3 regions of the Paracoccus haeundaensis genome follow, and region 3 is predicted to be linked to each of the others. Evidence: riboswitches for the same ligand, from Rfam matches in the RefSeq annotation. Region 3 holds a riboswitch; each other region holds the start of a gene.
The links. Region 3 has a riboswitch for cobalamin ahead of FHD67_RS03885 (energy-coupling factor ABC transporter permease). Riboswitches for the same ligand answer to the same signal wherever they lie in the genome.
Positions count from the first base shown of each region.

Region 1: it holds a riboswitch for cobalamin, as region 3 does, so the genes downstream of both, FHD67_RS04865 (TonB-dependent receptor plug domain-containing protein) here and FHD67_RS03885 (energy-coupling factor ABC transporter permease) in region 3, are expected to answer to the same signal.
Region 2: it holds a riboswitch for cobalamin, as region 3 does, so the genes downstream of both, FHD67_RS18550 (ABC transporter substrate-binding protein) here and FHD67_RS03885 (energy-coupling factor ABC transporter permease) in region 3, are expected to answer to the same signal.

Region 1 covers NZ_VDDC01000008.1:186,118-189,385, forward strand. The annotation lists gene bhcA (L-aspartate--glyoxylate aminotransferase BhcA) at 1-413, opposite strand, end outside; gene bhcR (HTH-type transcriptional regulator BhcR) at 611-1,432, shown strand; cobalamin riboswitch at 1,495-1,681, shown strand; gene FHD67_RS04865 (TonB-dependent receptor plug domain-containing protein) at 1,815-3,268, shown strand, end outside.
Region 2 covers NZ_VDDC01000051.1:2,912-6,179, reverse strand. The annotation lists gene FHD67_RS18560 (TRAP transporter large permease) at 1-397, shown strand, start outside; gene FHD67_RS18555 (hypothetical protein) at 523-777, shown strand; cobalamin riboswitch at 1,026-1,242, shown strand; gene FHD67_RS18550 (ABC transporter substrate-binding protein) at 1,381-2,388, shown strand; gene FHD67_RS18545 (FecCD family ABC transporter permease) at 2,385-3,268, shown strand, end outside.
Region 3 covers NZ_VDDC01000007.1:198,789-202,056, reverse strand. The annotation lists gene FHD67_RS03895 (GAF domain-containing protein) at 1-174, shown strand, start outside; gene cobF (precorrin-6A synthase (deacetylating)) at 190-930, opposite strand; gene FHD67_RS03885 (energy-coupling factor ABC transporter permease) at 927-1,592, opposite strand; cobalamin riboswitch at 1,624-1,838, opposite strand; gene FHD67_RS03880 (cobyrinic acid a,c-diamide synthase CobB) at 1,860-3,185, opposite strand; gene cobM (precorrin-4 C(11)-methyltransferase) at 3,182-3,268, opposite strand, start outside.

The DNA of each region.
Region 1 (3,268 bases), on a different contig from region 3:
GCCAGGACCGCCTTGATGCGATGGGCCGTGTCGGCGGTCAGGATCTCCTCGAACCGGTCGGTGGGGATACCTTCGCCCCAGGACTGGTCCACGACCTCGACGTCAAGGCCGTGCCGCTGGCACATGTCGATCCAGCGGTGGCTGAACATGCCGTTGCGCGTGGCCAGAACCGCGTCGCCCGCGGACAGCGTGTTGGTGATCGCCGTCTCCCACCCGCCTGTGCCGGTGGAGGGGAACACGAAGACCTGCGCCTGCGTCGATTTCAGGACCTTTTTGACCCCCTCCAGCGCGGGATGCAGGATCTTTCCGAACATCGGGCTGCGATGGTCGATTGTAGGCATGTCGACGGCCTTGCGAAGCACCTCGGGGATGTTCGTCGGGCCGGGAATGAAGATCGGGTTCTGGGTGCTCACGGTCGGCTCCTCCTTGATGCGACAAGGTGTAGCATGGGTCCGCAAACCGGTAAATTTTTTTGAAATCGTTTTTCGGAAATCTGGTTTAATGCAGGTTTCGCAGCGAAATCATGGGCGCTTGAATTTTTCATTGCCGGAAAGCGGCTTTCATGAAATTATTTTTCTGTGGTGTTACAGACGGAAGGGGCGTGATTCCGATGCAGCAGCCGGTGCGCAAGCGGGGACGGCCAAGAGGCGGCAAGGCCGATCAGCCCGCCGCCAGCATCCAGGCCCTGGACCGCGGGCTGGACGTGCTGGAGGCCCTGGCCGCACATGAGGGGATCACCCTGACCGGCCTGTCCACGCATCTGGATCAGTCCCCCGCCACCATGCACCGCGTCCTGGCCACCCTGGAACACCGTCGCTATGTCGAGAACAATCCCGACCGGCAGGAGTGGTTCATCGGCCCCGAGGCGTTCCGCCTTGGTTCGGCCTTCCTGCGGCGCACGAACATCGTCGAACGCAGCCGTGCGGTGATGCGCGACCTGATGGCCCTGACCGGAGAGACGGCGAACCTGGGCATCGAACGCGACGGCGACGTGCTGTTCGTCAGCCAGGTCGAGACGCATCAGACGATCCGCGCGTTTTTCCCGCCCGGCACCCGGTCTCCGCTGCACGCATCTGGGATCGGCAAGGCGCTGCTGGCGGCGTTCGATCAGACGCGGCTGGCGGTGTTCCTGCGCGACGCGACCTTCACCCGGTTCACGGAAAAGACCATCGCCGACGCGGACGCGCTGCAGGCCGACATCGCCCTGATCCGCCATCGCGGCTTTGCCTTTGACGACGAAGAGCGCACCTTGGGGATGCGCTGTGTCGCGGCCTCCATCGTGAACAGCTATGGCGAGGCGGTGGCCGGGGTGTCGGTGTCGGGCCCCACAAACCGCATGACCGATGCCGCCGTCGACCGCATCGGCGGCATGGTCGCCACCGCGGCGGAACGGATTTCGGCCGATCTGGGATCGGGCCGGGGCGGGCGGTGACCGCCTTTTGCCGGGCGTGGAACGGACGGCGGAATCCCGTTGACAGCTCCGGGGCCTCTGCGCCACAAGGGCGCCGCTACGGTTCCGGCCTGCATGCCGGATCAAAAGGGAACGCCGGTGACAATCCGGGGCTGCCCCCGCAACTGTAAGCGGAGAGCGATGGCCGATCATGCCACTGGAGCGATCCGGGAAGGCCGGCCAAGGCATCGACCCGCAAGCCAGGAGACCTGCCGCAGCACTCACCCATTTCCGGCGCGGGGCGTGCCAGGAAAGCGGCTGATCCGCAGTGGTGACAGTCACCGTCCTGCCGCGACCCACCGGGTCCGTGTGCCGGACATTTCTGTTTGCCGCAGGCCGTGCCTGCCTTGAAAGGTCCGTGCCGATGCGCCGTCCGATCTGTCTTCTGGCGACGCTTGTCGCCCTTCCCGTGACCGCCGCCGCTCAAGGTGCGGCACCGGGAGAACCCATCCTGCTGGACGAGATCGTGCTGACCGCCGGCATCACGCCCGTGGCCCAGGACGGCTATGCCCGCGCCCACACCGTCCTGACCGCGACCGAGATCGAGGATCGCGGCATCGCCACCGTCCAGGACGCCCTGCGCGCGTTGCCCGGCGTGTCGGTCAGCGGCAGCGGCGCCAGCATCGCGCAGGTCCGCATCCGCGGCGCCGAGGCGAACCACACCCTGATCCTGATCGACGGCATCGAGGCGGCGGGGGGCGAGGATGAATACGTGCTGACCGGGCTGGAGACCACCGACATCGACCGGATCGAGGTGCTGCGCGGGCCGCAATCGGTGTTCTATGGATCGAACGCCTCGGCGGGGGTGATCAACATCATCACCCGCGACGCGCCCCAGGGCCTGTCCTATGGCGGTTCGGTCGAGGCCGGGAACGGCGGGGCGGCCTCGGTCCATGTCAGCCGTCGCGGGGAGCGGGGCGGGCTGCGGCTGTCGCTGTCGGCGCGCGACGATCTGGGCTATGACCAGTCGGGCGATGGCGGCGGCAAGGACGGGATCAACCGCAAGACCGCCGTCCTGTCCGGCGACGTCCTGGCCACCGACGATTTGCGCCTTGGGGTGGCGCTGCGCCAGTCCACCGAGGATTACGGCTTTGACGCCGAGAACTTTGCCGCGACCGATGCCGAAAGCTATCTGGTCGATGCCGACCTGTTCGGCCGCCGCGACGAGTTTCAGGGCGGGGTCTGGGCGGAATATACCGCGTTGGACGGCCGCCTGGTCCAGCGCCTGGACTATCAGCACAGCATCACCCGGCAGAGCCAGGACAACAGCCCGTTCCGGCGCGGCCAGACCGAAAAGCTGAAATACCGCGCCAGCCTGGGGTTGGACGGGTCGGCCGCCGATGCCTCGCAGCTGCTGAACCTCTTGGCGGAACATCAGCGCGACAGCAACTCGACCGCGCCGGGGCAGTCCCGGGAGATGTCGTCGGTCGCGCTGGAATACCGCGCGATGCTGGCCAGCGGACTGGATGTCCAGGCCGGGCTGCGCCACGACGCGAACCGCGTCTTTGCCGATTTCACCAGCTGGAACCTGGGTCTGTCCTGGCAGATGCCCGACCGTCCGTTCCGCCTGCACGCATCCGCCGGGACGGGGCTGGTGAACCCGTCCTATTTTGAGCTGTATGCCGATGCCGGCTTCTTCGGCACCGTCTATCAGGGCAATCCCGACCTGCGCCCGGAAAAGAACAGCGGCTTTGATCTGGGGGTCGAGGCGCAGCTGCCGGACGGTCGCGGGACCATCGACGTCACCTATTTCAACGAGACGCTGGAGGATGAGATCACCGACTATCTTGTCGGCATCGAGGATGGCGTGGCGTTCTA
Region 2 (3,268 bases), on a different contig from region 3:
CGTCTTCAACCTGATGGGCGGCATCAACTTCGTGTCGGAACTGATCACCGGCATCAGCGACAACCCGACGATCATCATCCTGTTCATGATGGCGATCCTGTTCGTGCTGGGTATGTTCCTGGACTGGGTCGGCATCGCGCTGCTGACCATGCCGATCTTCGTGCCGATCATCGTCAGCCTGGGATACGACCCCGTCTGGTTCGGGGTGCTGTTCGCGATGAACATGCAGGTCAGCTTCCTGTCGCCGCCCTTCGGGCCCGCCGCCTTCTACCTGAAGTCAGTGACCCCGCCGGACATCTCGCTGGGAGAAATCTTCCGCGCCCTGCTGCCCTTCATCGGGCTGCAGATCCTGGCGGTGGGCCTGCTGATCCTGTTCCCGGCCCTGGCGATCTACTGATCGCCTGCCGTGGATCGGGGGGCATGCCGGATGCGGCGTGCCCCCTTTTCGTTCGGGGACAGGAATGTTGCACCGGCAAGCGGATTGACGGATGATCCGGGTCCGTCACCCAAAGCTGACCCACCATGCACGACCCCGAACCCGTCCCCCGTCCGGACCTGTTCACGAACAAGGACCATGACGCCTGGCTGGAGCAGTTCCTGTTCCTGCGATACACCCTGCACATGCCGGCCGAACGCATCGCCCAGATCGACTATGGCCTTGACCCTGACCATCCCGAAGCCCCGATCGCCGGCCTGTTCTGGGGCAGCCAGATCGAGCGGGACTATCCCCGGCTGGACCTTCGCCACCTGTGGCGAAAGAGGCCCGGCCAGGTTTGAAGCCCTGCGGTGTCAGGCGCTGGATCGCCCGGTGGTCTGACGCCCTATATCCGACCCCCCATCAATGCCTGGCAGGAAGGACTGCGACCAACTCCTTCCTCCGCAGGGCGCCAGCGCGTTCGACCAGCGGCGCACCGGTCGCCGGGATCAGGCTGGCATAAGCGGCGGGTGTCACAGGTGCGTCGGCCGTGGTGGCCGGGTCGGCTGCGGGCTGCTTGCCGCGGCAGTTGACTTTGTCCCCACCCGGCGGCATTTCCGTCCGTGATGGTTCCCGTGCCGGCCAAGGCCCCGGCAGGGTGAAAAGGGAACGTGGTGAGGTGTAGCCATCAGGCGCCGAATCCGCGACTGCCCCCGCAACTGTAAGCGGTAGCCGACCCTATGATGCCACTGGCGCCCCCTGCGCCGGGAAGGCGGGGAAGGCCGCGACCCGCAAGTCAGGAGACCTGCCATCATGACCTGAACCAACCCGGGCGGGGTGCCCCGGAGAAAGACCGCATGCGCCGATCCACGGCCTTCATCCGACGCGACCGCGAAGGTGGGTGGGACCCCGGTGACGCCGCTGCGCCTTTTTCAGCCCCGTCCTTCGTTTCATGAAGGACGACCATGACGACCAGAATCTTCCTGACGACCGCGGTGGCGCTGGGCCTGGGCCAGGCGGCCCTTGCCGCGCCGACCGACTATCCGCTGGTGATCGACAATTGCGGGCACCAAGTGACCATCCCCGCGCGTCCCGACAACGTCGTGTCGATCGGCCAGTCCACGACCGAGATCCTGTATGCGCTGGGCCAGGCGGACCGGATGGCCGGGACCGCGCTGTGGTTCACCCCGGTGCTGCCCGCCTTTGCAGAGGATGATGCCAGGGTTGACCGCATCAGCGACGACACGCCCAGCTTTGAATCGGTGGTGAACCGGCGCCCCGGCTTCGTGCCGACGATGTTCGCCTGGATGATCGGGGATCAGGGGGCGGTCGGCACGCGCCGGCAGTTCGCCGATCTGGGCATTCCGGCCTATGTCATGCCCACGGACTGCCAAGGCAAGGACAACAGCGTGGGCGCCGACGGCACCCGCCTTGCGCCCTTCGACATCGCGACGCTGTGGGACGGCATCGACCAGATCGCGCGCGTCATGGACGCGCAGGACGCGGGCCAGGCGCTGATCGCCGACCTGCAGGCCCGAGAGGTGGCGGTCGTGGAGCGCGCGCGGGCGATGGACCTGCCGGATGCGTCCGCGGCGGTCTGGTTCTCCTCAGCCGATCTGGCGCTGGACCCCTACATGGCGGGCGGGATGGGCGTCCCGGCCTGGATGATGGACCGCCTTGGCCTGCGCAACGTCGTGACCTCGGACGAGGAATGGCCCGCCGTAGGGTGGGAGACGATCGCCCGTGCCGACCCCTCGGTGCTGGTGATCGCGCGCATGGACCGCCGCCGCTTTCCTGCCGACGATGTCGAGGCAAAGCTGCGCTTTCTGAAAACGGACCCGGTCACGCGCCGGATGACCGCCGTGCGCCGGGATCGCATCGTCATCCTGGACGCCGAGGCGCTGCATCCCGGCATTCGCATGATCGACGGGCTGGAGGCCTTGGCGGCGGGCATGGACGGGCTGTCCGAATGACCGCCGATGTCGGGGTGCCGACCGTCCGCCGCCCCTTGGCCCCGGTCTGGCTGTGGGTGTCGCTGCTGATCGTGGCGGCCCCCCTGGCCGGCACCGCCCTGGGGGAAACGCCGATCCCCCTCTCGACCGTCTGGCAGGCGCTGGCCAACCAGATGCTGGGTGCGGGCTATCCGCTGGACCCGATCGATCAGGGTATCGTCTGGGCTTACCGCCTGCCGCGCGCGCTGGTGGCAGGGGCCTGCGGAGCGGGGCTGGCGATCTCGGGGCTGGTCCTGCAGACGCTGTTGCGCAACGCACTGGCCGACCCCTATCTGCTGGGCATCTCGGCGGGGGCGTCTACGGGGGCCGTGACGGTCGCGGTGGCGGGGATCGGCGCGGGGTTCGTGCCGATGTCGGCGGGCGCGCTGCTGGGCGCGATCGCGGCCTTTGCGTTGGTGGTGGGGTTGGCGCGCCTGTCGGGTGGTGGTCCGGGCGCGCGGGGTGCCGCGCAGATCGTGCTGGCAGGCATCGCCGGGTCGCAGCTGTTCAACGCCCTGACCAGCTTCATCATCGCGCGGTCGGCCAGTGCGGAACAGGCGCGCGGCATCATGTTCTGGCTGCTGGGCAACCTGTCGGGCGTCCGGTGGGACGATGTCGGCCTGTCGCTGGCCGCCGCCGTGACCGTCCTTGGCGCGGCCGCATGGCACATCCGCGCGCTGGACGCCTTTGCCTTCGGCACGGAATCGGCGGCGTCCCTGGGCGTGCCGGTCCGGCGCGTTCAGGCCGTGCTGATCCTGGCGACCGCCATGGCCACGGCGGTCATGGTGTCGGTCACCGGTGCGATCGGCTTTGTCGGGCTGGTCGTCCCGCATGCGGCACGGTTCCTGGTGGGCACGCGCCA
Region 3 (3,268 bases):
GCATCGTTCGGAAACTCTGCCGCCGGAATGATCCCGTGGCACCATCGCTGGCGCATCCGTCTGCCTGACGGTCAGGTCAAGTGGCTGGAGGGGCATGGGCTTCCCGCATCCGGTCGGAACGGCGGGCTGACATGGGACTGCACGATCAACGACGCGACCCGCCTGACATCCTGACGTCCCGCGGGCCGGTCACGCTGCATCGTCGCGGGACAGCAGATAGCAATCCATGATCCAGCCATGCGCCGCCCGGGCGGCGGCGCGCGCCGCCTCGATCCGCGGTCCGGCCTCGGTCAAGGGGCCCGCCTCCAGCAACTGTTCGGGCATGCCGAGATAGGCGCCCCACCAGATCCGCAGGCCCTGCGGGGGCAGCGTCGCAAAGGCGCAGGTGCCGTCCAGCATCACCACGACCCGGTCGGCGTCGTCGGGAAAGCCCGCGTCGCGCAGCCGCCGCCCGGTGGTAATCCGCACCTCGGATCCCAGGGCGTTCAGCGGAATGGCATGGGCCGCGCACAGGGCCTGGATCGCGGTGATGCCCGGGATCACCCGTGCGCGCCAGTCCAGACGCGCGGCAATGCGCAGGCTGCTGTCATAGAGCGACGGGTCGCCCCAGACCAGCATCGCCACCGTCCCGCCCTGCGGCAGCGCCGCCGCGGCGGCCCCCGCCCAGACTTGCGCGATGGCATCATGCCATCGGTCGACAGCCTCTAGATAGGGCAGGTTTGCATCGCGCACCGGCAGGTCGATCTGGGCCACGGCGCCGCCGGGGCGGTGGCGGTCCAGCATCGCGCGGCGCAGATGGGCCAGATCCTCCTTCCCGGCGCCCTTGCGGGGGATCAGGACCAGATCGGCCTCCTGCAGGGCGCGGACGCCCTGCAGGGTCAGGTGGTCGGGATGGCCCGTGCCGGCCCCGATCAGCACCAGATCGATCATGCGTAGAGCCGGGGCGTCACCAGCCCGCTGCCGCGCAGGCCGCGGGCCGCCTTGGCGCCCGCCAGCACGGCCAGATCGACCAGCGGCTCGACTACGATGACCAGCAGATAGGCCGCGCCGAAGGACAGGATCCCCGCCGTCGCACCGGCGCCCTGACCATAGAACGCCCAGAACGCGACCCAGGCCACGATGCCCCCCTGATAGGCCGCCGACAGCGCCAGCGCCTGGCCATAGCGCAGGTCCACATAGGCGGTGCCCGGCGCGATGGTCCGCCGCGCCACCGCCGCGACCGCGAACAGCGGCACCAGAAGCGTCGTCACGTTCATCCCGTATTGCGGCAGATCGAACGGCGCGAAGAACAGTCCCTGGATCAGCAGGCCCAAGGCCAGCCCGATCGCCGCCGGCGCCGCGCCCAGGATCAGGAACAGCGTCGATCCCAGGATCAGGTGCACCTCGGACACGCCCACGGGCGCGGCGGGCAGAACCTGGAAGAACACGAAGGTCGCGGCGGTCGCCAGCGCCCCGCGCGCCGCCAGCGACGCCCCGCCCTGCGCGCGCAGGGCCTGGGCCGCCAGCCTCAGCGCGTAAAGCCCGGCCGTGGCGGCCGTGGCATAGCCCAGTATCAGCTTGGCGCCGGTGACGACGCCCTCTTCGATATGCATGTCATCCTCCTGTGGCCGTCCACCCGACGGCATGGGGTTGCCTGACATGGCCGGTTTCCTGGCTTGCGGGTCCGGGCGCGGCGTCGGCCTTCCCGGATCGCTCCAGTGGCATGGGTGACGCGCGCTCTCCGCATACAGTCGCGGGGGCGGCCGGGGCTTCGGGTGCCGTGATTGGGTCCACCCTTCCCCGTTCCCGATGAAGCCCGGCGTTTCACGCCTGACGGGCACCATTCAGACGGTCAGATAGACGGGATCGCAGGGCCTGCGTCAAGTCGCGGCCGGGGCGATCAGGTGAAAGAACGTGCCGGTCACATGCCCGCCCCCGGACATCGTCCGGTGACTGCCGGTTTCCTCCACCGCGGCGCCGGTCGCGTCGGTCACGCGCGCCAAAGGCGCATCGGGCTGGGACAGGATCGAGGCATAGTGGAACTCATGCCCCCGCAGCGCCGTGCGACCCAGTCCCGGCAGGGCGGACAGCGGATCGGCGCGGCGGTATCCCAGATGCATCCGGCGTTTGGCATAGCTGGTCTCCAACCCCAGCAGCCCCAACATCTGGTGTCGTTTTCCATCGGCATCCACCAAACCTGCCCCAAGCGCCATGTATCCCCCGCATTCTCCATGCACCGGCCGCGTGCCCGCAAAGCGGTGCATGGCCGAGCGGAACCCGTCGCAGGCGGCCAGCCGGGGCGCGTGCAGCTCCGGGTATCCGCCCGGCAGCCAGCAGCAGTCAGCGCTGTCATCCGGCCCCTCATCCGCCAGCGGCGAGAAGGGCAGGATCGTGGCCCCGGCCCGCCGCCACGCTTCCAGCACATGCGGATAGACGAAGCTGAAGGCCGCGTCGCGGGCCAGCGCGATCCGCCCGCCGGGGGGCGTCAGCGGGCGCGGCGCGGGCGCCTCGGGCAGGGCGCGATGCGCGGCGGCTGCGATGATCGCCTCCAGATCGCAATGCGCCGCGATGAAATCGCCCGCATGGTCCAGGATGGCTTGCAGGCCCGCCGTCTCCTCGGCCTGGATCAGGCCCAGATGGCGTTCGGGCAGGGTTATGTTGCCCTGACGCGGCAGGCTGCCCAACACCCGGATGCCCGCCTGATCCATCCCCTCGCGGATCAGCCGGTCGTGGCGCGGCGAGGCCACGCGGTTCAGCACCACCCCCGCAAAGGGCAGATCCGGGCGCAGCGTGGCAAAGCCCCGCGCCGTGGCCGCCGCCGATTGCGCCTGCCCGCTGACATCCAGGATCAGCACCACCGGCCAGCCCATCATCTGGGCGATCTCGGCGCTGGAGCCGATGCCGGTTTCCCCCTTCGTCGCGACCCCGTCGAACAGGCCCATCGACCCCTCGGCCAGGACCAGGTCGGCGGGTGGCTGGCCGGTCGCATGGGCGATCAGCCGCCCCGGCTCCATCGCCCAGGCATCTAGGTTGAAGCTGGCCCGCCCGGAGGCCGCCAGGTGAAACCCCGGATCGATGTAGTCGGGCCCCGACTTGAAGGGCTGCACCACCAGCCCGCGCCTGCGCAGCGCGGTCAGCAGGCCCAGCATCAGCATCGTCTTGCCCGTCCCCGATGCGGGGGCCGAGATCATCAGGCCCGGCGTCATTCGGGGAACCTCGGCGCGTCGCCCACGGGGCGATAGCGGCGGTCGTAATCGGCGGCGTAAAGGCGGCTGTCCTCGAACCCCTC